DNA from 2 places in the Allorhizobium sp. nf9_anc genome. Region 1 is predicted to be linked to the other one. Evidence: predicted binding sites of a transcription regulator. Region 1 holds the regulator's gene; the other holds the start of a gene.

What was found. The regulator LexA, encoded in region 1, represses DNA repair genes until DNA is damaged. The targets are predictions, from matches to a motif close to TGTTCNNNNTGTGTTCNG.
Region 2: AC02Y0_RS17030 (YifB family Mg chelatase-like AAA ATPase) is a predicted target of LexA. The motif match lies at 6,896-6,913, and genes of this name have one in related genera.

What each region holds. Positions count from the first base shown of each region.
Region 1 is NZ_CM150481.1:1,764,240-1,775,598, reverse strand. It holds gene gltA (citrate synthase) at 114-1,403, opposite strand; gene AC02Y0_RS08400 (ComEC/Rec2 family competence protein) at 1,670-4,165, shown strand; gene lexA (transcriptional repressor LexA) at 4,146-4,859, opposite strand; gene AC02Y0_RS08390 (DUF1003 domain-containing protein) at 5,061-5,603, shown strand; gene AC02Y0_RS08385 (VOC family protein) at 5,631-6,524, shown strand; gene kdsA (3-deoxy-8-phosphooctulonate synthase) at 6,521-7,369, shown strand; gene eno (phosphopyruvate hydratase) at 7,584-8,858, shown strand; gene AC02Y0_RS08370 (FtsB family cell division protein) at 9,006-9,323, shown strand; gene pdhA (pyruvate dehydrogenase (acetyl-transferring) E1 component subunit alpha) at 9,472-10,518, shown strand; gene AC02Y0_RS08360 (pyruvate dehydrogenase complex E1 component subunit beta) at 10,534-11,359, shown strand, end outside.
Region 2 is NZ_CM150481.1:3,491,425-3,502,783, reverse strand. It holds gene rsmI (16S rRNA (cytidine(1402)-2'-O)-methyltransferase) at 1-464, shown strand, start outside; gene AC02Y0_RS17065 (YraN family protein) at 461-829, shown strand; gene AC02Y0_RS17060 (extracellular solute-binding protein) at 965-2,263, shown strand; gene AC02Y0_RS17055 (ABC transporter permease subunit) at 2,330-3,211, shown strand; gene ugpE (sn-glycerol-3-phosphate ABC transporter permease UgpE) at 3,222-4,064, shown strand; gene AC02Y0_RS17045 (sn-glycerol-3-phosphate import ATP-binding protein UgpC) at 4,079-5,191, shown strand; gene AC02Y0_RS17040 (cupin domain-containing protein) at 5,278-5,769, shown strand; gene gshB (glutathione synthase) at 5,866-6,813, shown strand; gene AC02Y0_RS17030 (YifB family Mg chelatase-like AAA ATPase) at 7,007-8,536, shown strand; gene AC02Y0_RS17025 (HWE histidine kinase domain-containing protein) at 8,580-9,635, opposite strand; gene cysK (cysteine synthase A) at 9,754-10,722, opposite strand; gene AC02Y0_RS17015 (LysE family translocator) at 10,897-11,359, opposite strand, start outside.

The DNA of each region.
Region 1 (11,359 bases):
AGCCATCACGGTGAGTTTGATCGCATCCGACTGTCCGGAGCGCAAAGGCGTCAGCTGAAACGAAAGAAGGCCGGACTGAGCCGGCCTTCTCCAAAGATTGCGATGTAAGCGTCTTAGCGTTCCGAGAGCGCCTTGTAGTCGCGCTGCGGCGCGCCGGTGTAGAGCTGGCGCGGACGGCCGATACGCTGCTGCGGATCTTCGATCATCTCGTTCCACTGTGCGATCCAGCCGACGGTGCGGGCGAGCGCGAAGAGAACGGTGAACATGGTCGTGGGGAAGCCGAGCGCACGCAGCGTGATGCCCGAATAGAAGTCGACATTCGGGTAGAGCTTCTTCTCGATGAAGTAGGGATCGTTGAGCGCGATCTTCTCGAGCTCGAGAGCCACCTTCATCAGCGGATCATCGCCATGGCCGGTCGCTTCGAGGACCTCGTACATGGTCTTCTGCATGATCTTCGCGCGCGGGTCATAGTTCTTGTACACGCGGTGACCGAAGCCCATGAGACGGAACGGGTCGTTCTTGTCCTTGGCCTTGGCGATATATTCCGGAATACGGTCAACCGAGCCGATTTCCATCAGCATGTTGAGGGCGGCTTCGTTGGCGCCACCATGAGCGGGGCCCCAGAGGCAGGCGATGCCGGCTGCGATGCAAGCGAACGGATTGGCGCCCGACGAGCCGGCGAGGCGCACGGTCGAGGTCGATGCATTCTGCTCGTGATCGGCATGCAGGATGAAGATGCGGTCCATGGCGCGCGCCAGAACCGGATTGACCTGGTATTCTTCGCAAGGCACGGCAAAGCACATGCGCAGGAAGTTCGAGGCGTAATCCAGATCGTTCTTCGGATAAACGAAGGGCTGGCCGATGTGATACTTGTAAGCCATCGCAGCGATCGTCGGCATCTTCGCGATCATGCGCAGCGAGGCGACCATGCGCTGATGCGGATCGGTGATGTCGGTCGAGTCGTGATAGAAGGCGGAGAGTGCGCCGACCGTGCCGACCATGACCGCCATCGGATGGGCGTCACGGCGATAGCCGGAGAAGAACTTGCTCATCTGCTCGTGCACCATGGTGTGGTGCGTGACGCGATAATCGAAGTCCTTCTTCTGGGCTGCCGTCGGCAGTTCGCCGTAAAGAAGCAGGTAGCAGACTTCCAGGAAGTCGCCCTTTTCCGCGAGCTGTTCGATCGGGTAACCGCGATGCAGCAGCGTGCCTTCGTCGCCGTCGATATAGGTGATCTTGGATTCGCAGGAGGCCGTGGACGTAAAGCCCGGATCGTAGGTGAACGTGCCCGTGTGCTTGTACAGGGCCGCGATGTCGATAACGTCTGGGCCGATCGTTCCGGCCTTGACGCTCAGGTCGACCGTCTTGTCACCGAGTTTCAAAGAAGCGCTTTTGTCCGTCATGCTGATCCTCCGGTATTGGCGGGAAGGCGTCTCAAAAAAGCCGCCATCGGTTAAGCGTGTCGATGTAGCTATATGATACCGAAGTTAATGCCAAGCTATCCAAAGGGCAAATTGTGCGTCGCGAAAACAGCAACAATCGAACCGATCGGTTCTAATCGTTTAAAGCCCGGATAGGCAGCAGAATCACCCCTTCGCGCACGCTATGATTGCTCTCGCTTTTCGCCTATCCTGTGCCCGGATGGGGTGGCTTCGCTCGGACGAACCGAATGGTCGACGTGGCAGAAAGACAGGGGGTAGGGCATGCAGGGCCCGGCGAAACGCTGGCCCGCAGGGATCTGCCGCGTGCCATCGATCAGCTGCCCGCGCATCGACCTACAGCATCCGGAGCCGTGGTCCGCAGCCGCAATAGACTGGGGCGGATTGGGCTTCATATCAGGCAGTGCACAACGGACGAGGTTCGCCATGGGCATCTCTTCCTCTTCGTGCCGGTCTGCCTGGGCGCAGGCGCTGCAATCTGGTTTTCCGTCAAGAGCCCGCCTTCTGCTTGGGTTCTTTTTTCCATCCTCACCGTGCTTTCGATCCCACTCGTGCGGTCGCTCAGACACACCGCCTCGCACATCCTCCTTTGGAGCATATGTCTGACTGTCATCGGGATGCTGCTGGCGGAGTGGGAGACCCGCCGACTGTCGACTGTGATCCTTGACCAGCCGCTCGTCACAACCGTGAGCGGGATCGTCGAGCGAAGGGAGCAGGGCGCAGCCGGCGAATGGCGCTACACTATGCGGATCCTGCAGACGGTCGAGCCAACGGTGCGGCGCCCGCCCGAACGTGTGAACCTGCTTGCCCGCAGCAAGCATGTGCCGGCCGCGATCGGGGAGCGCCTTACTGGCCGCGCGCGGCTCTCTCCCCCGTCCGGTCCGGCCCTGCCGGGTCTCAACGACTTTGCCTTCCAGAGCTACTTTGCCGGAATCGGTGCTGTTGGTTTCTTTCTCGGCCCACCGAAGCTGGAGCCGGGAGGGCAGGGGGATGCCGTGGGCCTCGCTGCACGCTTCGATGCGGCTTTGTTTTCGCTCAGAGACCGCATTTCGAATCGCATCCGCGAAGTCCTTCCCGGAGACCCCGGAGCCTTCGCCGCCTCGATCATCACCGGCGAGCGTCGCTCCGTGTCGGAGAACGCGACAGAGGCGCTGCGGGTCTCGGGACTTGCGCATATCACCGCGATCTCCGGTCTCAACATGGCGCTTGCGGCCGGTATCTTTTTCGTCGGCTTGCGTGGCCTGCTCAGCCTCGTGCCTGTTCTGGCCCAGCGCTATCCGATCAAGAAGATCGCGGCGGTGGGCGCGCTCATCGCGACGACCGGCTATGTTCTGATCTCCGGCTATCAGGTCTCGGCGCTCCGAGCCTATCTGATGACAGCAATCATGCTGACGGCCGTGCTTTTCGACCGGCCCGCCATCAGCCTGCGCAATCTCGCCCTGGCGGCGGTTGCCATCCTCTGTGTCCAACCGTCCACCGTCATGGGGCCGAGCTTCCAGATGTCGTTTGCGGCGACCGCCGGATTGATCGCGGGCTATGCCGGGTGGCGGGCAAGGCCGCGCGCGATCCTTCCGCCTGCGCGGTCTGTCGGCATGCGGATTGCAGCGGCAAGCGCCACATTTGTCGGTGGTACGCTTGCGACCTCCCTCATCGGCGGGATGGCAACGGCGATCTTTGCCATCACCCACTTTCACCGGCTCTCGACTCACGGCCTCGAAGCCAATCTCGCTGCAATGCCCCTGATCTCAATCGTCGTCATGCCCGCCGGCTTCATCGCCATGCTGATGATGCCGCTTGGTCTCGATGCGCCATTCTTTTGGGTGATGGGGCAGGGATTGGAACTGGTGCTGCTGGTCGCACACACCGTGGCCGGATGGGGTGGAGGCTACGTTTTCCCGCGATTGCCGGCCTCGTTCCTGATCGGCACGGTCGCCGGGATGCTGCTGCTGACGCTCCTGCGCACGCGCCTTCGCCATGCAGGCACGGCGTTGATCGCTATTACCGTCGCTGCAACATGGTGGGCACCGCCGGAGAAGCCAAGCGACGTGCTGATCAGCGAAGACGCACGCCTCGTGGCCGTCTGGACAGGGGAAGACCGAGGTGCCAGCCTCGCCACCAACCGCACGCGGCCGTCGGCCTTCCTGTTCGATCAGTGGCAGCCCGTCCTCGGTATCGACAAGCCCGTGCCGCCTCTGATGCTTGAGCTCGGGCCATTGCCGCCGTCACCCGATTGGCGCCTGGGCGAGACATGGACGGATGTCCAGCAACAGGAAGCAGAAGCGATCTTCGACCGCCTGATCACCTCGGCCGAGACCAGCCGCTTCGTCTGCATAAGTCAGGCGTGCGCGTTGAAGCTGATATCCGGAAAAACACTGATGACGGTCGACCGTTCCGAACTTCTCGGCGCAGCGTGTGACCGCGCCGATCTGGTCGTCCTCGCCGCGAGGACCCGGCAAACCTATTGCCGATCCGGTGCGGTTCTCTTCTCGCAGACCAGCCTGAGGGCCACTGGCGCTATCGAGATCTCAGGCATCGCAAACATGCCGCAAGGCCTGGCGATCAAAACTTCTTTCGAGGGGGCGGCGCGGCCTTGGACCGCGCACCGCCTTTATGACTGGCGAACCGGACAGGCCGATATAGAGCACCTAGCGCCTGAACCATTCAGCCGCGGCATGAAACGGCCGCTAGCGGACCCCATACCCGACATCAATGATAGCGGCGAATAAGCCCCACCAGCTTGCCCTGGATCTTGACGCGATCCGGCGGGAAGATGCGTGTTTCATAAGCCGGGTTCGCGGCCTCAAGCGCGATCGAGGCGCCTCGGCGGCGGAAGCGCTTCAATGTTGCTTCCTCGTCATCGACGAGGGCTACGATTATGTCGCCCGGATTGGCATTCGAGGCATTGCGAATGATGACCGTATCGCCGTCGAGAATGCCGGCTTCGATCATCGAATCACCCTTGACCTCAAGGGCGTAGTGATCCCCAGCGCCGATCATTTCGGCAGGCACCGTGATGTCATGCGTATTGTTCTGGATAGCCGAGATCGGCACACCGGCCGCGATTCGCCCCATGACCGGGACCGACACAGACGAGCTGCTCTCTTCCACCGGCGGCTTGGTGAGGCTTGGTGGCGGCGTCTTGCCGAGGCTGCCCTCGATCACGCTAGGCGCAAAGCCGCGACGCGGCTGCAGGCTCGGCGTATAGGCTTCCGGGAGCTTGATCACCTCGAGCGCACGAGCCCTGTTCGGCAGGCGGCGGATAAAGCCGCGTTCTTCGAGAGCCGTGATCAGTCGATGGATGCCGGATTTCGATGCGAGGTCCAGCGCATCCTTCATCTCGTCGAAGGACGGCGGGACACCCGATTCCTTCATCCGTTCGTGGATGAAGAGAAGCAGTTCCTGTTGCTTGCGCGTCAGCATATGTGGAGCCCCTTAGGGTGAAACAAATCCAGAACAGACACTATATGTTCCATTTGTGTTCCGCAAGTGGATAAATTTCCGTGAAGAGCCGGTGAGAAAATGCGATAGCCCGAGATGAAACTTGGCAACAAGACAGGATCGGCGCGCGGCGCTGCCAAAAAGACGTCTCGCATGCCGTGAGACCCTTTCGGGAAGTGGGATATGCTGAAAGACATCGAAAAGATTGTATTGGGCAAGCAGACCGCCGACCTGACCTCGGCCGAGAAGAAGGTGTTGAGCAAGGCGCGCGAACGCCGGACGGTCTCGACCAATGCCGGCGAGGACTTTCTAGCCGGCGCCACCTTCGGCCAACGTCTCGCGGATGCGATCGCGAGGGTCGGCGGATCCTGGGCTTTCATCATCGGGTTCATGCTCTTCCTCGTCGCCTGGGTATTCCTCAACACGGTCCTTCTTTCGACGCGCGCGCTAGACCCCTATCCCTTCATCTTTCTGAACCTCATTCTGTCCATGCTGGCGGCCATCCAGGCGCCGATCATCATGATGAGCCAGAACCGTCAGACGGAGCGCGATCGCTTCATGGCGGCCAAGGATTATGAGATCAACCTGAAGGCCGAGATCGAGGTCTTGGCGCTGCACCACAAGATCGATGAGCAGGTCCTAAAGGAACTGCGTGAGACCCGCGAGGAGATCGATGCCCTGCGCAAGGCGGTCGAGGCCCTTTCAAGCCGACCGAACAATTCCTAAATCTAGCTTCTGAAACAGAGACAAGTCATGTCCCATCCCATGTCTGCGCCGCGCGCCATCGATCACCTCGTCCTGCCCGTGGTCGATCTAGAGACCGGCCGAAACCGTCTGAACCAGCTCGGCTTCACGGTCGCCGCCGACGCGCGCCATCCCTTCGGCACAGAGAACGCCTGCGTCTTCTTCGCCGACGACACCTATCTTGAGCCGCTCGCCGTCGGAAGTCGCGAGGATTGCCTGGAGGCGCAGCGCAACAACAATGTCTTTGTGGCGCGCGACCAGGCCTTCCGCTTTCGTCGCGGTGAGGGGCTTTCTGCCTTCGTCGTCAAGACCGATGATGCGGCAGCCGATGATGCGCATTACCACGCCGAGGGGCAGAGCGCCGGTCCCTTGCTCGAATTCGCGCGCCAGTTTCGCTTCCCTGATGGTCGAACGGCGGAAGGCGCCTTTCGACTTGCCTTCGCAGCGGATCTGAGGGCGCCGGATTTCTTCGCCTTTGCCTGTGAGCGCGTGAACCCGCTTCCCGCTGATCGCGGCGCCCTGACTGTCCATCAAAATGGGTCGACGGGTTTAAAGCGGATCGTTCTGGTCGAGGAAAACCCGAGCGACTTCCAATATCTGCTGGAAATGGTGCTTGAGCAGCGCGACGTCACCGCCCACTCCTTCGGCCTCTCGATCGAAACCGCCAATGCGGCCGTCGATGTTCTGACGCCCGAAGGCTTCTTCGCCCATTACGGCCAGGATCTTCCCCTCTCAGAGCGTGGTCTCCTGGGTGCAGCGGTGGTCATCTCCACCGCTGATCTCGGCGTGACAGAAGCCTGCCTCGCTGCTAATGGCGTCCACTATCACAAAACGGGCGCGCGCCTCGTTGTCGCGCCGGAAAAGGGGCAAGGCGTGACCTTCGCCTTCGAGGAGTTGAAATGAGCGTTTCTCCCAATTCGGAAGTCGTGGTCGGTGAAGGCGCGGGCAAGGCCGTCTTCTCGCAGAAGGGCCGTTTCGCCCTGATCGCAGGTCCCTGCCAGATGGAAAGCCGCGATCACGCCTTCATGATCGCCGGCCAGCTCGTCGAGCTCTGCCGCGAACTCGGCCTCGGCCTCGTCTACAAGTCCTCCTTCGACAAGGCGAACCGCACCTCGCTGTCCGCCGAGCGCGGCATTGGCCTGGAAACGGCAATGGAAGTCTTCGCCGACATCAAGAAGGAATTCGGCGTTCCGGTTCTCACTGACATCCACACCGAAGAACAGTGCGCTGCGGTCGCCCCGACCGTCGACATCCTGCAGATCCCGGCTTTCCTCTGCCGCCAGACAGACTTGCTTGTTGCTGCCGCCAAGACCGGTCGCGCGATCAACGTCAAGAAGGGCCAGTTCCTCGCCCCCTGGGACATGAAGAACGTCCTCAACAAGATCACCGGTTCCGGCAACCCGAATGTGCTGCTCTGCGAACGCGGCGCCTCATTCGGCTACAACACGCTCGTCTCCGACATGCGCTCGCTGCCGATCATGGCCGCCATGGGCGCGCCCGTTGTTTTCGATGCCACCCACTCGGTGCAGCAGCCGGGCGGGCAGGGCGGCTCCTCCGGTGGCCAGCGCGAATTCGTCGAGACGCTTGCCCGGGCGGCAGTCGCCGTGGGTGTCGGCGGTCTCTTCATCGAGACTCACCAGGACCCGGACAATGCGCCTTCGGATGGTCCGAACATGGTGAAGATCGGAGACATGCGCCGGCTCCTGGAAAAACTCATCGCCTTCGACGAGATCGCCAAGGCATCCTGATCGGCCTTCCGCGGCGCTTCAATCGGTTGAACCGGAAGCGCCGTAGGCAGTTGCAGTTTAAATCGATTAGATTTCGTTCATTCCGCTCCCTATCCGTCATTGTATTTTCCCGATCATCGGATAAGAGAGGATGACTCACAGGCGGGTCCGGTGGCTTCTTGCCCGGTGATCGGCCTTCGGAGCCTTGTCCAATTTCCGTCTACAGGGAGCGAACATGACCGCCATTACCGACATCATCGGCCGCGAGATTCTCGACAGCCGCGGCAACCCGACCGTCGAAGTCGACGTCTACCTCGAAGACGGCAGCATGGGCCGTGCGGCTGTTCCCTCGGGCGCCTCGACCGGCGCGCATGAAGCCGTCGAGCTGCGCGACGGTGGCTCGCGCTACCTCGGCAAGGGTGTCGAAAAGGCAGTCGAAGCCGTCAACGGCGAGATCTATGATGCGATCGGCGGCCATGATGCCGAAAACCAGATCCAGATCGACAACCTGATGATCGAGCTCGACGGCACGCCAAACAAGGCGCGCCTCGGTGCAAATGCGATCCTCGGCGTCTCCCTCGCCGTCGCCAAGGCTGCAGCCCAGTCTTCCGGCCTGCCGCTCTACCGTTATGTCGGCGGCCCGAACGCCCACGTCCTGCCGGTTCCCATGATGAACATCATCAACGGCGGCGCCCATGCCGACAACCCGATCGACTTCCAGGAATTCATGATCGTGCCGGTTGGCGCCGACACCATCCGCGACGCCGTTCGCATGGGCTCGGAAGTCTTCCATACGCTGAAGAAGCAGCTCGCGGCCGACGGCCACAACACCAATGTCGGTGACGAAGGCGGCTTTGCCCCCGGTCTCGCATCGGCTCCGGCAGCCCTCGACTTCATCATGAAGTCGATCGAAAAGGCCGGCTACCGTCCGGGCGAAGACATGCACATCGCACTCGATTGCGCCTCGACCGAGTTCTTCAAGGACGGTAAGTACATTCTCGAAGGCGAAGGCCGCACGCTTGAGCCGGAAGCCATGGCCGAATACCTCGCGGAACTGGCTGCCAAGTACCCGATCTTCTCGATTGAAGATGGCATGGCAGAAGACGACTGGGATGGCTGGAAGGCTCTGACCGACAAGATCGGCAAGACGGTCCAGCTCGTAGGCGACGATCTCTTCGTCACCAACTCGGCCCGTCTGCGCGACGGTATCAAGATGGGCGTTGCCAACTCCATCCTGGTCAAGGTCAACCAGATCGGCTCGCTCTCGGAAACCCTCGATGCCGTCTCGACCGCACATCGCGCTGCATACACAGCCGTGATGTCGCACCGTTCGGGCGAAACCGAGGATTCCACGATCGCCGATCTCGCAGTTGCCACCAACTGCGGTCAGATCAAGACCGGCTCGCTTGCCCGCTCCGACCGTACCGCCAAGTACAACCAGCTGATCCGCATCGAGGAAGAGCTCGGCCCGCAGGCGCGTTACGCAGGGTCTTCCATCCTGCGCGGCTGATCGCCTTCGCATCCATTCTGAAAGCCCGTGCCGGTTCCCCGGCGCGGGCTTTTTCTTTCAGGTGTGGAACAGGGTCAACGATCGGTTAAGACATGCCCGCTAATCTGAACGGGAATTTCAGTTTCGCGTTTCAGGGCATTTGTCGGCATGTGGACCAGACATCACAAAAAGAAGAAATACGGTCGTCTCGTTCTCCCCGCCGTCACAATCGCTTTCCTGTCCTATTTCGGCTATCATTCCATTCATGGCGACTATGGCCTCAGGGCCGGTCAGGAATTCGAGCGTGTTCGCAAGGAGCGCGCAGCCGAGCTCGACAAACTGGTGGCGCAACGGACTGTCCTCGAAAAGGAAGTCAGCCTGTTGAGTGATGGCTCGCTGGATGAGGATATCATCGACGAAAAGGCGCGTTATCAGCTCAATATGTCCCGCCCGGATGAAATCGTCATCTTCAACACCTATTTCTGATTAACCTGAATTCAGTTAATCGTAAATTTTTTAGTCATTACAGTTGCTTGCGGCGAATGTGAGCCATGCATTTATGGCATTGCCGCCGTCGTCTTTCTTCCCTATTCTGTGTTCAACTTTGGACCATAATAACCCATGGGAGGGATGCATGGCGCCTCGCAAGCCAGCAGCTGCGAACGGTCGGAAGTCTTCCGCCAAATCGGCCGGCAAGGAATTCACCGGGAAGAACTCACCTGAATTTGGAGCAGACGAAGAGCTTCACGCCTATCGTGAAATGCTTCTGATCCGCCGTTTCGAAGAGAAGGCCGGCCAGCTTTATGGCATGGGCTTTATCGGGGGCTTCTGTCACCTTTACATCGGCCAGGAAGCTGTGGTCGTCGGCATGCAGATGGCGCAGAAGGAAGGTGATCAGGTCATCACCGCCTATCGCGACCACGGACACATGCTCGCAGCGGGCCTCAGCGCTCGTGGCGTCATGGCCGAGCTCACGGGTCGCCGCAGCGGCCTGTCGAAGGGCAAGGGCGGCTCCATGCACATGTTCTCGAAAGAGAAGCATTTCTACGGTGGCCACGGCATCGTCGGCGCGCAGGTTTCGCTCGGAACCGGTCTGGCCTTCGCCAACAAGTATCGCGGCAACGACAACGTCTCTGTCGCCTATTTCGGCGACGGCGCTGCGAACCAGGGCCAGGTCTACGAGAGCTTCAACATGGCGGCCCTTTGGCAGCTGCCGATCATCTACATCGTTGAAAACAACCGTTACGCCATGGGCACCTCGACGGCCCGCGCCACGGCCCAGTCAAACTACTCGCTGCGTGGCTCCGGCTTCGGTATCCCCGGCGTCCAGGTCGACGGCATGGATGTGCGTGCGGTGAAGGCTGCCGCCGATGAGGCGCTTGAGCATTGCCGTTCCGGCAAGGGTCCGATCATTCTGGAAATGCTGACCTATCGCTATCGCGGCCACTCGATGTCCGACCCGGCGAAGTACCGTTCCAAGGAAGAAGTGCAGAAGATGCGGTCGGAGCAGGATCCGATCGAGCAGGTCAAGGCCCGTCTCCTCGAGAATGGCTGGGCCTCAGAAGACCAGCTCAAGGCGATCGACAAGGATGTGCGTGACATTGTCGCGGACAGCGCCGATTTCGCCCAGGCCGATCCGGAGCCGGATGTTTCCGAGCTCTACACCGACATTCTTCTGTAATCGGGGAGGGAACCCATGCCGATCGAAATTTTGATGCCCGCCCTTTCTCCGACAATGGAAGAAGGCACGCTTTCCAAGTGGATTAAGCAGGAAGGCGACACCGTAAAGTCTGGCGACGTGATCGCCGAGATCGAGACCGACAAGGCGACCATGGAGGTGGAAGCCGTCGATGAAGGCGTACTCGGCAAGCTGCTGATTGCGGCCGGCACCGAGAACGTTAAGGTCAACACGCCGATCGCCGTTCTCCTGCAGGATGGTGAAAGCGCCGATGCGGCACCCGCTCCGAAGGCAGCACCTGCTGCCGCCGCGCCGGTATCCGCTCCGGCTGCCGAAGCGCCTGCTGCTGCTGCCGCCGTTCCGGCAGCTCCGAAGGTGGAAGTCGCTGCCGATCCGGACGTTCCGGCCGGCACCGAAATGGTGACGATGACGGTGCGTGAAGCGCTGCGCGAGGCCATGGCCGAGGAAATGCGCGCCAACCCTGACGTCTTCATCATGGGTGAGGAAGTCGCCGAATATCAGGGCGCCTACAAGATCACTCAAGGGCTGCTGCAGGAATTCGGCGCAAAGCGCGTCGTCGACACCCCGATCACCGAGCATGGCTTTGCCGGTCTCGGAGTTGGTGCTGCCATGGCAGGCCTGAAGCCGATCGTCGAATTCATGACCTTCAACTTCGCCATGCAGGCGATTGACCACATCATCAACTCGGCTGCCAAGACGCTCTACATGTCCGGCGGCCAGATGGGTGCGCCGATCGTCTTCCGCGGCCCGAACGGTGCAGCTGCCCGTGTTGGCGCCCAGCACAGCCAGGACTATGCGGCCTGGTACAGCCAGATCCCGGGCC
Region 2 (11,359 bases), 1.7 Mb from region 1:
GCTTGCCGAACGACGCTTTCCTCTTTGCCGGCTTCCTGCCGACCAAGGACAAGGCGAAGCGCGACCGGCTGCGCGAGCTCGCCAAGGTGCCGGCAACGCTCATCTTCTTCGAGTCCCCGCACCGTATCGGCGATACGCTGGTCGCAGCAGCCGAGGAACTCGGCAGTGATCGACCGGCCTCCGTCTGCCGGGAGCTGACAAAGACTTTCGAGGAATTCCGCCGCGGCCCGCTCGGTGATCTCGCCGCCGATTATGCCGACAAGACGGTGAAGGGCGAGATCGTCCTCGTCATCGGCCCGCCGGCGCCCGATGCTGCCCCTGACGCCGCCGACGTCGACAGTCTGCTCGCCGAACTCTCGGCGACCATGCCGACGGCGAAGGCCGCGACCGAGGCTGCAAAGCTGACAGGCCTGCCGCGCAAGGACCTCTACCAGCGCCTTCTGGAACTCAAGGGGGCCGCATGACGCCCAAGGGCGCGGATCGAAAACGCATCCGCGCCGAGAGGCTGGGCCGCTGGTCGGAATACCGGGCGGCGCTCGCGCTTCTTCTCAAAGGCTACCGGATCGTGGCTCTCCGCTACAAGACGAAAGCAGGCGAAGTGGATATCATCGCCCGCCGCGGCGACCTCGTCATTTTCGTCGAAGTGAAAGCCCGAAAAGACCTGCGCGCCGGTGTCGATGCCGTCGGCTACGCAGCCGAGCGGCGCATCGCGAATGCCGCAGATCATTGGCTTCGCAGGCAATCTGATGCAACACGGCTGTCACTTCGCCATGATATCATCGTGGTGCGGCCCTGGCGCTGGCCAACCCATTTCGAGAGTGCATTTTAGCTTCGTTTCACTTTCGACCTGGCAAGAGTGAAACCTTCGTTTTGTGACAGCCGTGACATAAAACTTTCAAGTCGCTGTCACGGAGCACGCCTAATGGAGCCCTCACCGCAACAACCGGTGGAGAGGATCTATCCCATGATCAAGAAGATTTCCCTGGCCGCTCTGGCCCTGACCATGACCGCATCGACGACGCTTGCCGCGACCAACATCACCTGGTGGCACGGTATGGGCGGCCGCAACGGCGAAGTGATCAACGAGATCGCCCAGAAGTTCAACGCTGCCCAGGCCGAATGCGTCCTGACGCCCGTTTCCAAGGGCTCGTACGAAGAAGCTCTGTCGTCCGGCATCGCCGCCTTCCGTTCGGGCGAACAGCCGAACATCCTGCAGGTCTTCGATGCCGGTGCTGCTACCATCATCAATGCCAAGGGCGCGACGATTGCTGCCGAAGACCTCCTGAAGGACAACGGTTTCGAGTTCAACCGCGAAGCCTTCATCGAAGGCGTCCGCTACTTCTACGCTGACTCGGACGGCAAGTTCGTCGGCATGCCGTTCAATTCCTCGGCTCCGATCATGTACATCAACGACGAAGCCCTGAAGAAGGCCGGCGTCGAAGCGCCGAAGACCTGGGAAGAATTCGAAGCCATTGCTCCGAAGCTCAAGGAAGCCGGCTTCATCCCGCTCGTCCAGTCGCAGCTGACCTGGCAGTTCACCGAGAACTTCTTCTCGCGCAACAACCTCCAGTTCGCTTCGAACAACAACGGCTATGACAGCATCGTCGACACGACGATCAACGTCACCGACGAAAACCACGTCATGATGTATGACAAGCTGAAGGCCTGGTACGATCAGGGCCTGTTCGGCTACTACGGCGCTGCCTGGAACGACAACCAGAAGGTCTTCGAAGAAGGCAAGGCTGCTCTCTGGATCGGTTCTTCGGGCTCCTTCGGTGGCCTGCAGAAGACCGCCACCATGCCCTTCTCGGCAACCTTCCTGCCTTACTGGAACTCGATCGAAGGCGCTGGCGTCCACTCCTTCATCGGTGGCGCTGCCCTCTTCGCAATGGCTGGCAAGTCGGCTGAGGAAAACAAGTGCTCGGCCTCCTTCTTCAACTTCCTGACCTCGACCGAAGTCCAGAAGTTCTACCACCAGGCCACCGGCTACGTTGCTATCACCAACGCTGCTTACGAGCTGTCGAAGTCGGAAGGCTACTACAACGAAAAGCCGGCTGCCGAAGTTGGTATCCAGCAGCTGCAGCTGCCGACCGCCGAGTGGAACAAGGGCTATCGCCTGGGCTTCTACCCGCAGATCCGCGCCGTGATGGAACGCGAATACAACCGCCTCTTCGCCGGTGAGACCACGGCCAAGGACGCCATGGAAACGATCAAGAAGGAAGCCGACGAGCTTCTCGCCCGCTTCGCCAAGACGGCTGGCTGATCATTTCTGAAACTTGATTGGGACCCGGGGGCGACAAGCCCCCGGGACTTGCATTGAGAGGGCTCCATGAAGCGCGTCCAGTTCAACTCGCGATACCTGCCATATCTGTTCCTGCTGCCGCAGTTCGCGATCATTTCGATCTTCTTCTACTGGCCCTCGATGCAGGCGATCACCTCGTCCTTCTATATCGAGGATCCCTTCGGCTTCGGTTCGAGCTTCGTCGGCGCCGACAATTACACGGATGCGCTCACCTCGCCGGAATATCAGCGGATCGCCCGCTTCACGATCGGCTATAGCCTGATCGTTACCTTTCTCGCTTTGTCGATCGGCATGCTGCTCGCCTTGAAGGCCGATGCAGTGATCCGCGGCAAGTCGGCCTACAAGACGCTGCTGATTGTCGTCTATGCGATTGCCCCGCCGGTCGCCGGCCTCATCGGCATGATGCTGTTCGATCAGCATATCGGCCCCTTCGTGAAGTTCGCTGCCCTCTTCGGCTGGGAGATGAAGGTCGGCCTCAACTATTTCGACACGGCCTTCGCCATGGTCGCGGTCGCGGTCTGGAACCAGATCCCCTATAACTTCATTTTCTTCCTCTCAGGGCTACAGGGCATACCGGCCTCGATCCGCGAGGCGGCCGCCATCGACTGCAAGTCGGGCACGCGCCGCTTCTGGACGGTCATCCTGCCGCTGCTCACCCCGACGGCCTTCTTCCTGCTGGTCATCAACATGACCTATTCGCTCTTCGACACCTTCGGCGTCATCGACGTCATCGTGAAGGACAAGGCGGCGAACAACCCGATCACGCTGGTCTACAAGGTCTATCTCGACGGCTTCCGCGGCAATGACCTCGGCTCGTCCTCGGCCCAGTCGGTCATCCTGATGCTGGTCGTCCTGGTGCTGACCATGATCCAGTTCCGCTTCATCGAACGCCGCGTCCATTACGGTTGAGGAGAGCGCCATGTACCGCACCAAATTCTTCGACCACCTGATCCTGATCGCGGGCGTGATCTTCATGCTCGGGCCGCTGGTCGTCGCCTTCACCACCTCGACCCATTCGGCCGCTGAGATCCATACGAACGGCCTGATGCTCTCGATCGGCGATGATTTCGCCACGACCTATGACAAGGTCCTTTTCAAGTCCGGCGGCTTCACTGGCCAGGTAACCGGGCTCACCATGGCGATGAACTCGCTGATCCTGGGCTTGGGCTTCGCGATCGGCAAGATCGTGCTCTCGATGCTCGCGGCCTATGCCATCGTCTATTTCCGCTTCCGCTTTGCCACACTCGCCTTCTGGCTGATCTTCACCACGCTGCTCCTGCCGCTCGAAGTGCGCATTATGCCGACCTACAAGGTCATGAGCGAACTCTCGCTCCTGAACAGCTACCAGGGCCTGATTCTGCCGCTTCTGGCGTCTGCCACCGGCACCTTCTTCTTCCGCCAGTTCTTCAAGTCGGTGCCGGACGAACTGCTGGAGGCGGCCCGCATCGACGGTGCCGGTCCGTTCAAGTTCTTCATCGATATCCTGTTGCCGCTCTCGCGCACCATGATCGCCGCCGTCTTCATCATCATGTTCGTCTATGGCTGGAACCAGTATCTCTGGCCCATGCTGATGACCACGGACGAGGGCTTCTACACCCTGATGCGCGGCATCAAGCAGATCCTGCAGGTCTGGGTCGGCTCGCAGATCCCCGATTACAACGAAGCCTTTGCCATGGCCGTGCTCGCACTCCTGCCCCCCGTTATCGTGGTGGTGGTGTTCCAGAGCTGGTTCATCAAGGGCCTCACCGAAACCGACAAGTAAAGGGAGTGCCGACCATGGCGTCCATCGACATCACCGAGGTCTCCAAGATCTACGACAAGGGCGGCGCTAAGGCTGTCGATACCGTCGACATCCAGATCGAGGACGGCGAGTTCATCGTGCTGGTCGGCCCCTCCGGCTGCGGCAAGTCCACGCTTCTGCGCATGGTCGCCGGCCTGGAAGCGATCTCGCAGGGCACGATCTCGATCGGCGACCGCGTGGTCAACGAGGTCGAGCCCGCGGATCGCGACATCGCCATGGTCTTCCAGAACTATGCGCTTTATCCGCATATGACCGTCTACGACAATCTGGCCTACGGCCTGAAGAACCGCGGCACGCCGAAGACAGAAATCGCAGCCCGCGTGGCGGAAGCCGCCAAGATGCTGGAGATCGAGAAATATCTTGATCGCAAGCCGCGCGCTCTCTCGGGCGGCCAGCGCCAGCGCGTCGCCATGGGCCGCGCCATCGTCCGCAAGCCGGCGGTCTTCCTCTTCGACGAGCCGCTGTCGAACCTCGACGCCAAGCTGCGTGTCACGATGCGCGGCGAAATCCGCAAGCTGCAGAAGCGGCTGAAGACCACCGCGATCTACGTCACCCACGACCAGCTGGAAGCCATGACGCTGGCCGATCGCCTTGTGGTCCTGAACGGCGGTCGCATCGAGCAGATCGGCACGCCACTTGAAGTCTACAACCGCCCTGCCTCCACGTTTGTCGCAAGCTTCATCGGCTCGCCAGCCATGAACCTCGTTGAAGGCCACATCGACGGAGCCGAGCTCGCAATCGGCGACGCACGCATTCCCTTGAGCGGTGCCTGGCCTCAGGGCGAGGTCCGAGTCGGTATCAGGGCGGAAGATCTGGTCGTCGCCAGCGAAAACGACACGATGTTCGACCTCGCGATCGACTACGTCGAAGAGCTGGGTGCCCAGCGTCTGGTCCATGGCCTGGTCGGCAATCAGCCTCTGACCGCCGTTCTCGGCTCCAACGTTCCGCTCGGTGATCGTCTGCCCCTGCGCATTGCGCCGCAGCGTCTGCACTTCTTCGCGCTCGACACCGGTCGACGCCTTGAAGCCATTGCACGCGATGGCGCTGCCGAGACCGCAGTGGCCGAGCGAAGCCCGGTCCTGGCCTGATCAGATCCGAAGCATTTTAGCGATCGGGAACACGCGTCCTTAGAAGCTTGCTGCTAACGTCCGCAGCGACTTTTAAGGGGGAAATGATGGCTCTGAAGCTTCTTCTGGCGGGAATGGCGAGCGTGGCGCTGGCGGCGCCGAACCGCCGTGGCGACGCCCAGCCGCCCGTGATCGCCGCCAACGGTGATCATCTGGCATTCAAGGCTGCACCGATCAATCCGGACTGGATCATCCGCGGCACCCCGCTCGCCCGCATTGGCGAGCATTCACAAAGCGGCGACGAGGCGAGCCTGACGGCCGTCTGGGATTGCACCGCTGGCGAGTTCCGCTGGTTCTTCGGCTGGGACGAGACCGTGGTCATCCAGGAGGGCGAGGTGAACGTCACCGCCGAGGACGGCGTTCAGCGTCTGCTGAAGGCCGGCGACATCGCCTATTTCCGCCAGGGCACCTGGTCCACCTGGCGGGTGGACACTTACGTCCGCAAGGTTGCCTTCCTGCGCAAACCCTTCCCCGAGCCGCTGGCCACGCTCTACCGCATCCGCAATGCGCTGCGGCGCGGCAAATATTCGGCACTCTGATCTGAAGGCTCCTTCAGCAAAATTGAGGCCGCGCGGCGTTGCTATCGCCCGCCGCACGGCCTAAATCTCCGAGACTTCCGAACGGAGACAGACCACATGGCGAAGATTACCAATGTCGCGGTCCAGATGGACCATGTATCCACGATCAACATCGCGGGCGACTCCACCTTCGCCATGAGCCTGGAGGCCCAGGCACGCGGCTACAAGCTGTTCCACTACACGCCCGACAGACTCTCGATGCGCGATGGCAAGGTCTTTGCCACCGTCGAGCCGATGGAACTGCGCGACGTCAAGGGCGACCACTTCACCCTCGGCGCGCCCGAGCGCATCGATCTCTCGACGATGGATGTCATCCTGCTGCGTCAGGACCCGCCCTTCGACATGGCCTATATCACCGCGACGCATCTGCTTGAGCGCATTCACCCGAAGACGCTCGTCGTCAACGATCCGGCCTGGGTGCGCAATTCACCGGAGAAGATCTTCGTCACCGAATTTGCCGACCTGATGCCGCCCACCCTGATCACCAGGGACCCGGCCGAGATCGCGCGCTTCCGGGAAGAGCAGGGCGACATCATCCTCAAGCCGCTCTACGGCAATGGTGGCGCTGGCGTCTTCCACTCGACCCGCGACGATCGCAACTTCTCCTCGCTGATGGAAATGTTCGGCCAGATGTTCCGCGAACCCTTCATCGCTCAAGGCTATCTGCCGGCGGTGCGCAAGGGCGACAAGCGCATCATCCTCGTCGATGGCGAACCTGTCGGCGCGATCAACCGCGTGCCCGCCGAACACGATGCCCGCTCCAACATGCATGCCGGCGGAAGGCCCGAGCCGACAGAGCTGACGGCACGCGAGCGGGAGATCTGCGCCCGCATCGGCCCAGCGCTTCGCGAACGCGGCTTCCTGCTCGTCGGCATCGACGTCATCGGCGATTACATGACCGAGATCAACGTCACCTCGCCGACCGGATTGCGGGAAGTAAAGAAGTTCGGCGGCGCCGACATCGCAGCCCTTCTCTGGGATGCGATCGAGCGCAAGCGCGCCTAACGCTCTGAATCCTCTTTGGAAGTACAGCGGTTGTTCCGGTTGCTCAACCGGATGCAACCGCACGCCTATCTGAAGATGCGTATGTTCCGCAAATGTTCTTGCGCTCCAATGCCTCTTATGCGAGATTGTTCCTGTCGCCACACGCAATATGAAGTTGCATTGGCGACTAAAGGTCGATCGGCGAGGGCGGGCGATGGTAGCGCGTATCAGTACGGTTGCATTCCAGGGCATCGAGGGCGTGCCCGTCGAGGTTCAGGTCATGGTTGCGCCCGGCAAGACCGGCATGCAGATCGTCGGCCTGCCTGACAAGGCGGTGGCGGAAAGCCGCGAGCGTGTTCAGGCGGCGCTGCACGCCTCGGGCCTTGCCCTGCCGGCCAAGCGGGTCACCGTCAATCTCGCACCGGCGGACCTTCCCAAGGAAGGCTCGCATTTCGACCTGCCCATCGCGCTGGGCCTCATGGCTGCCCTCGGCGCGATCCCGGGCGATGCATTGTCCGGCTATCTGGTCATCGGTGAGCTCAATCTCGACGGCACCATCGCGCCGATTGCGGGCGCCTTGCCTGCTGCCATCAGCGCCAATGCCATGGACAAGGGGCTGATCTGCCCGGGCGACAGCGGCGCGGAAGCCGCCTGGGCCGGCAGCGAGATCGATATCCTCGCCCCGCGCAGCCTGATCGCGCTGGCCAACCATTTTCGTGGAACCCAGGTGCTGTCCCGGCCCGAGCCCTCGATCCGGGCGCTTCCAGCCAATCTGCCTGATCTTGCCGATATCAAAGGCCAGGAAAGCGCCAAGCGCGCGCTGGAGGTCGCAGCTGCTGGTGGCCACAACCTGCTTTTCGTTGGCCCTCCCGGTTCGGGCAAGTCGATGCTGGCCGCGCGCCTGCCCTCGATCCTGCCGCCGCTGTCGGCGCCCGAACTGCTCGAAGTCTCGATGATCCATTCGATTGCTGGCCAGCTCTCCGGCGGCAAGCTGTCGGACCGCCGTCCCTTCCGGACGCCGCATCATTCCGCCACCATGGCGGCCCTGGTCGGCGGCGGACTCAGGGCCAAACCCGGCGAAGCATCGCTCGCCCACCACGGCATCCTCTTCCTCGACGAACTGCCGGAATTCGCGCCGCCCGTGCTGGATGCTCTCCGCCAGCCGCTTGAAACCGGCGAATGCATCATCGCCCGGGCCAATCACCGTGTGTCCTACCCCTCCGATTTCCAGCTGGTCGCGGCCATGAACCCCTGCCGCTGCGGCATGGCGGGGGAGCCCGGACATGTCTGCGCCCGCGGCTTGCGCTGCCAGACCGAATATCAGGGCCGCATTTCCGGCCCGTTGATGGACCGCATCGACATCAGGATCGACGTCCCGGCGGTCTCGGCGACGGACCTGATCAAGCCGCGCGCAGCCGAAAGCAGCGCCGATGTGGCGAAACGCGTGGCGGCTGCCCGTGCCCGCCAGCGGGATCGGTTCGAGCGGCTCGGTCTCACCTTCAGCACCAATGCCCGCTGCTCGACGGCGCTGATCGAGACGCTGGCCGAGCCGGATGCCTCCGGGCTGCAGCTTCTGCGCGATGCGGCCGAGAAATTCCGCTTCTCGGCGCGCGGCTATCACCGGGTGCTGAAGGTCGCCCGCACATTGGCCGATCTCGATGGCGTGGAGACGCTGGGGCGCATTCACCTGGCCGAGGCCATCTCCTATCGTATCGCTTCCGAACGCCTCGCGGCGGCGGCATGACGGCGGCTGCATGAAGGCCGCGAAGTGCAGGGCCCGGCGTTTGTCAGTGCTGGTCTGAGGGTGGTTCGGCAGTCGGGCGCAACATGTCGACCGGCAGCGTCAGGCGGATCACGGCGCCGGTTTCGGGATAGCTGATCTCGGTCTGTCCGCGCACGCCGGCGATCACGCGCTTCATCAAGGTGGAGCCGAACCCGCCCGCACCGGCGAGCGGCGGGGTGGGAACCGGACCGCCGCTTTCGCGCCAGGTGATCACGAGTTGCTCGTCGGCATCCGGACGAGCGTCGATCGACCAGGCGAGATCGACATGACCGCTAGCTACGCTGAGAGCGCCGTATTTGGCAGCATTGGTTCCGAGCTCATGCAGGATGAGGCTCAAGACAACCACGGTCTGGCCGCCGATCGGAACACGCGGGCCGCTCGCGTCGAACCGGGCGGTGCCGACGATGGCGAAAGGTTCTAGCGCCTGGAAGACGACACTCTGCAGCGAGGCGTCCTCGCCTTCGCGCAGGCCCCGTAGCAGAAGGTTCGAGCGGCCGAGTGCGGCCAGCCGGTCGCGCAGCCGTGCGGCGAGTTCATCGGCGCTGGAGGCGTTCTTCAGGGAGAGGCTGATGATCGCGTTGATCGTGGCGAAAATGTTCTTGAGCCGGTGATCAAGCTCCTGCGCCATCACCTCTTGCTGCTCGGCCAGCCGCTGGATTTCCTCGCGTGTGTCGATTTCCTGCCGATAGGCCCGGGTCACGAGATAGATCATCGTCAGTTCGGTGGTGACAACGAAGAGATAGAGACCCATGGCAAGCCGTGTGCCCATGGAAAAGTCGAACCGCCCTGGGCTGATGAAGAAATACCAGGCGGACAGACCCGACAGGATGGCAACGAGCACCCCCTGGCGCAGTCCAAAGACGAAGCCGCAGATGATTACCGCAGGGAAGAAGGTGAGGAAGGGAAAGCCGGCCGGTAGGACGGGATCGAACCACGCGCGGACAGCAAGCGCCACCGCAAAGACGATCAGGCTTGCCACATAGGTGGCAATCAGGCCGCCGGCCGACAGTTGCTCCTTGACGGAAGCGAAGGCAGGCAGCCGGTGAAGAAGTGCGCGCATGGACCCCCGGGGAGAACTTGAAAAACTAAATCAATTTTTTGTGAGGCAATCTAACCGGGGAAAGAGACGCCCGCAATAGAGGAAGCGCCGGACGACCGCCGGCGCTTCCCTTGATAACTTACTCGCCGAGGCCTGCAAATAGGGCGGTCGAGAGATACCGTTCGGCGAAAGACGGGATGATCACAACGATCGTTTTGCCGGCGTTTTCCTCGCGCTGCCCGACCTTGATCGCGGCGGTCAGAGCTGCGCCGGAGGAGATGCCGACCGGCACGCCTTCGAGCCGCGCGACGAGCCGTGCGTTTTCAAAGGCCTCGTCATTGGTCACGGTGACCACTTCGTCATAGACATGAGTATCCAGGATGGCAGGCGCAAAGCCCGCGCCGATCCCCTGGATCTTGTGCGGTCCCGGATTGCCGCCTGACAGAACCGGGCTGTCGGCCGGCTCGACCGCGATGATCTTGATCTCCGGCTTGCGGCTCTTCAGAACCTGGCCTGTGCCGGTGATCGTCCCGCCGGTGCCGATGCCGGAGACGAGGAAGTCGATCGTGCCCTCGGTGTCGTTCCAGATCTCCTCGGCCGTGGTCTTGCGGTGGATTTCCGGATTGGCCGGGTTCTCGAATTGCTGTGGGATAACGGCATCCGGCGTCGTCTCGGCCAGTTCCTGAGCCTTGGCGATCGCGCCCTTCATGCCCTTGGCGCCCTCTGTCAGCACCAGTTCGGCGCCAAGCAGCGCCAGCATCTTGCGGCGCTCGATCGACATGGTCTCGGGCATGGTGAGGATCAGGCGATAGCCCTTGGCTGCGGCCGCGAATGCAAGCGCAATGCCGGTGTTGCCGGACGTGGGCTCGATCAGCACGGTCTTGCCGGGCACGATCTTGCCCTGGGCTTCCAGGCTTTCGATCATCGCCACGCCGATGCGATCCTTGACCGAGGCGATCGGATTGAAGAATTCGAGCTTCGCCAGCAGATGCGCCTTCACGCCCTTTTCCTTGGCCAGCTTGTCGAGGCGCACGATCGGGGTGTCGCCGATCGTCTCAGTGATCGAGCCATAGACGCGTCCGCGACCGGGTTTCTTCTGCTCAGTCATGTGTCTCTCCCTGATGATTTGGTTGGCGTGAGCTTACGCCCGGTGCCCCGTGCATTCCAGCATAGCCATGCCGCGGCGAGCGGCATCCTTGGAAAAATCTGCTCCGCCGCCGGCCCGTTCTTGACCCTTCAGGAGAAAAGCGCCCGCGGTCGGTTTGTTGCATGCCTTGAAAACTCAGGCGGCGCGCGCCGCGATATAGGCCGCCGTGCCGGCCAGGATGCCCGCTGCGCTCCGGTTCAGAACCTTCAGCGCCTCAGGGCGCTTGAGCAGTCCACGCGCCTGGGCCGCCAGCAGGATGTAAGGCAGGAGCACCGCCATCAGCACGATGAAGGTCAGCCCGACGAGCAGGATGTAATCGGCAAGCCCGATCGCCTCGAGCGGAATGAGTGTCGGCACCAGCGCGACATAGAAGAGCATGGTCTTCGGATTGCCGAGCGTCACCAGCAGGCCGGACAGGAAGGAAAGCGCCGGGCGCATCGCCTTCTGCGCCTTGATGTCCTGGGGAACGAGGCCCGCAGTCCATAGCTTCCAGGCGACATAGACGAGATAGGCCGCGCCGAGGAACTTCAGAATGATGAAGGGTGTGACGAATGTCTTGGCCAGCACCGAGAGACCGAGGATGACGGCGGTCAGATAG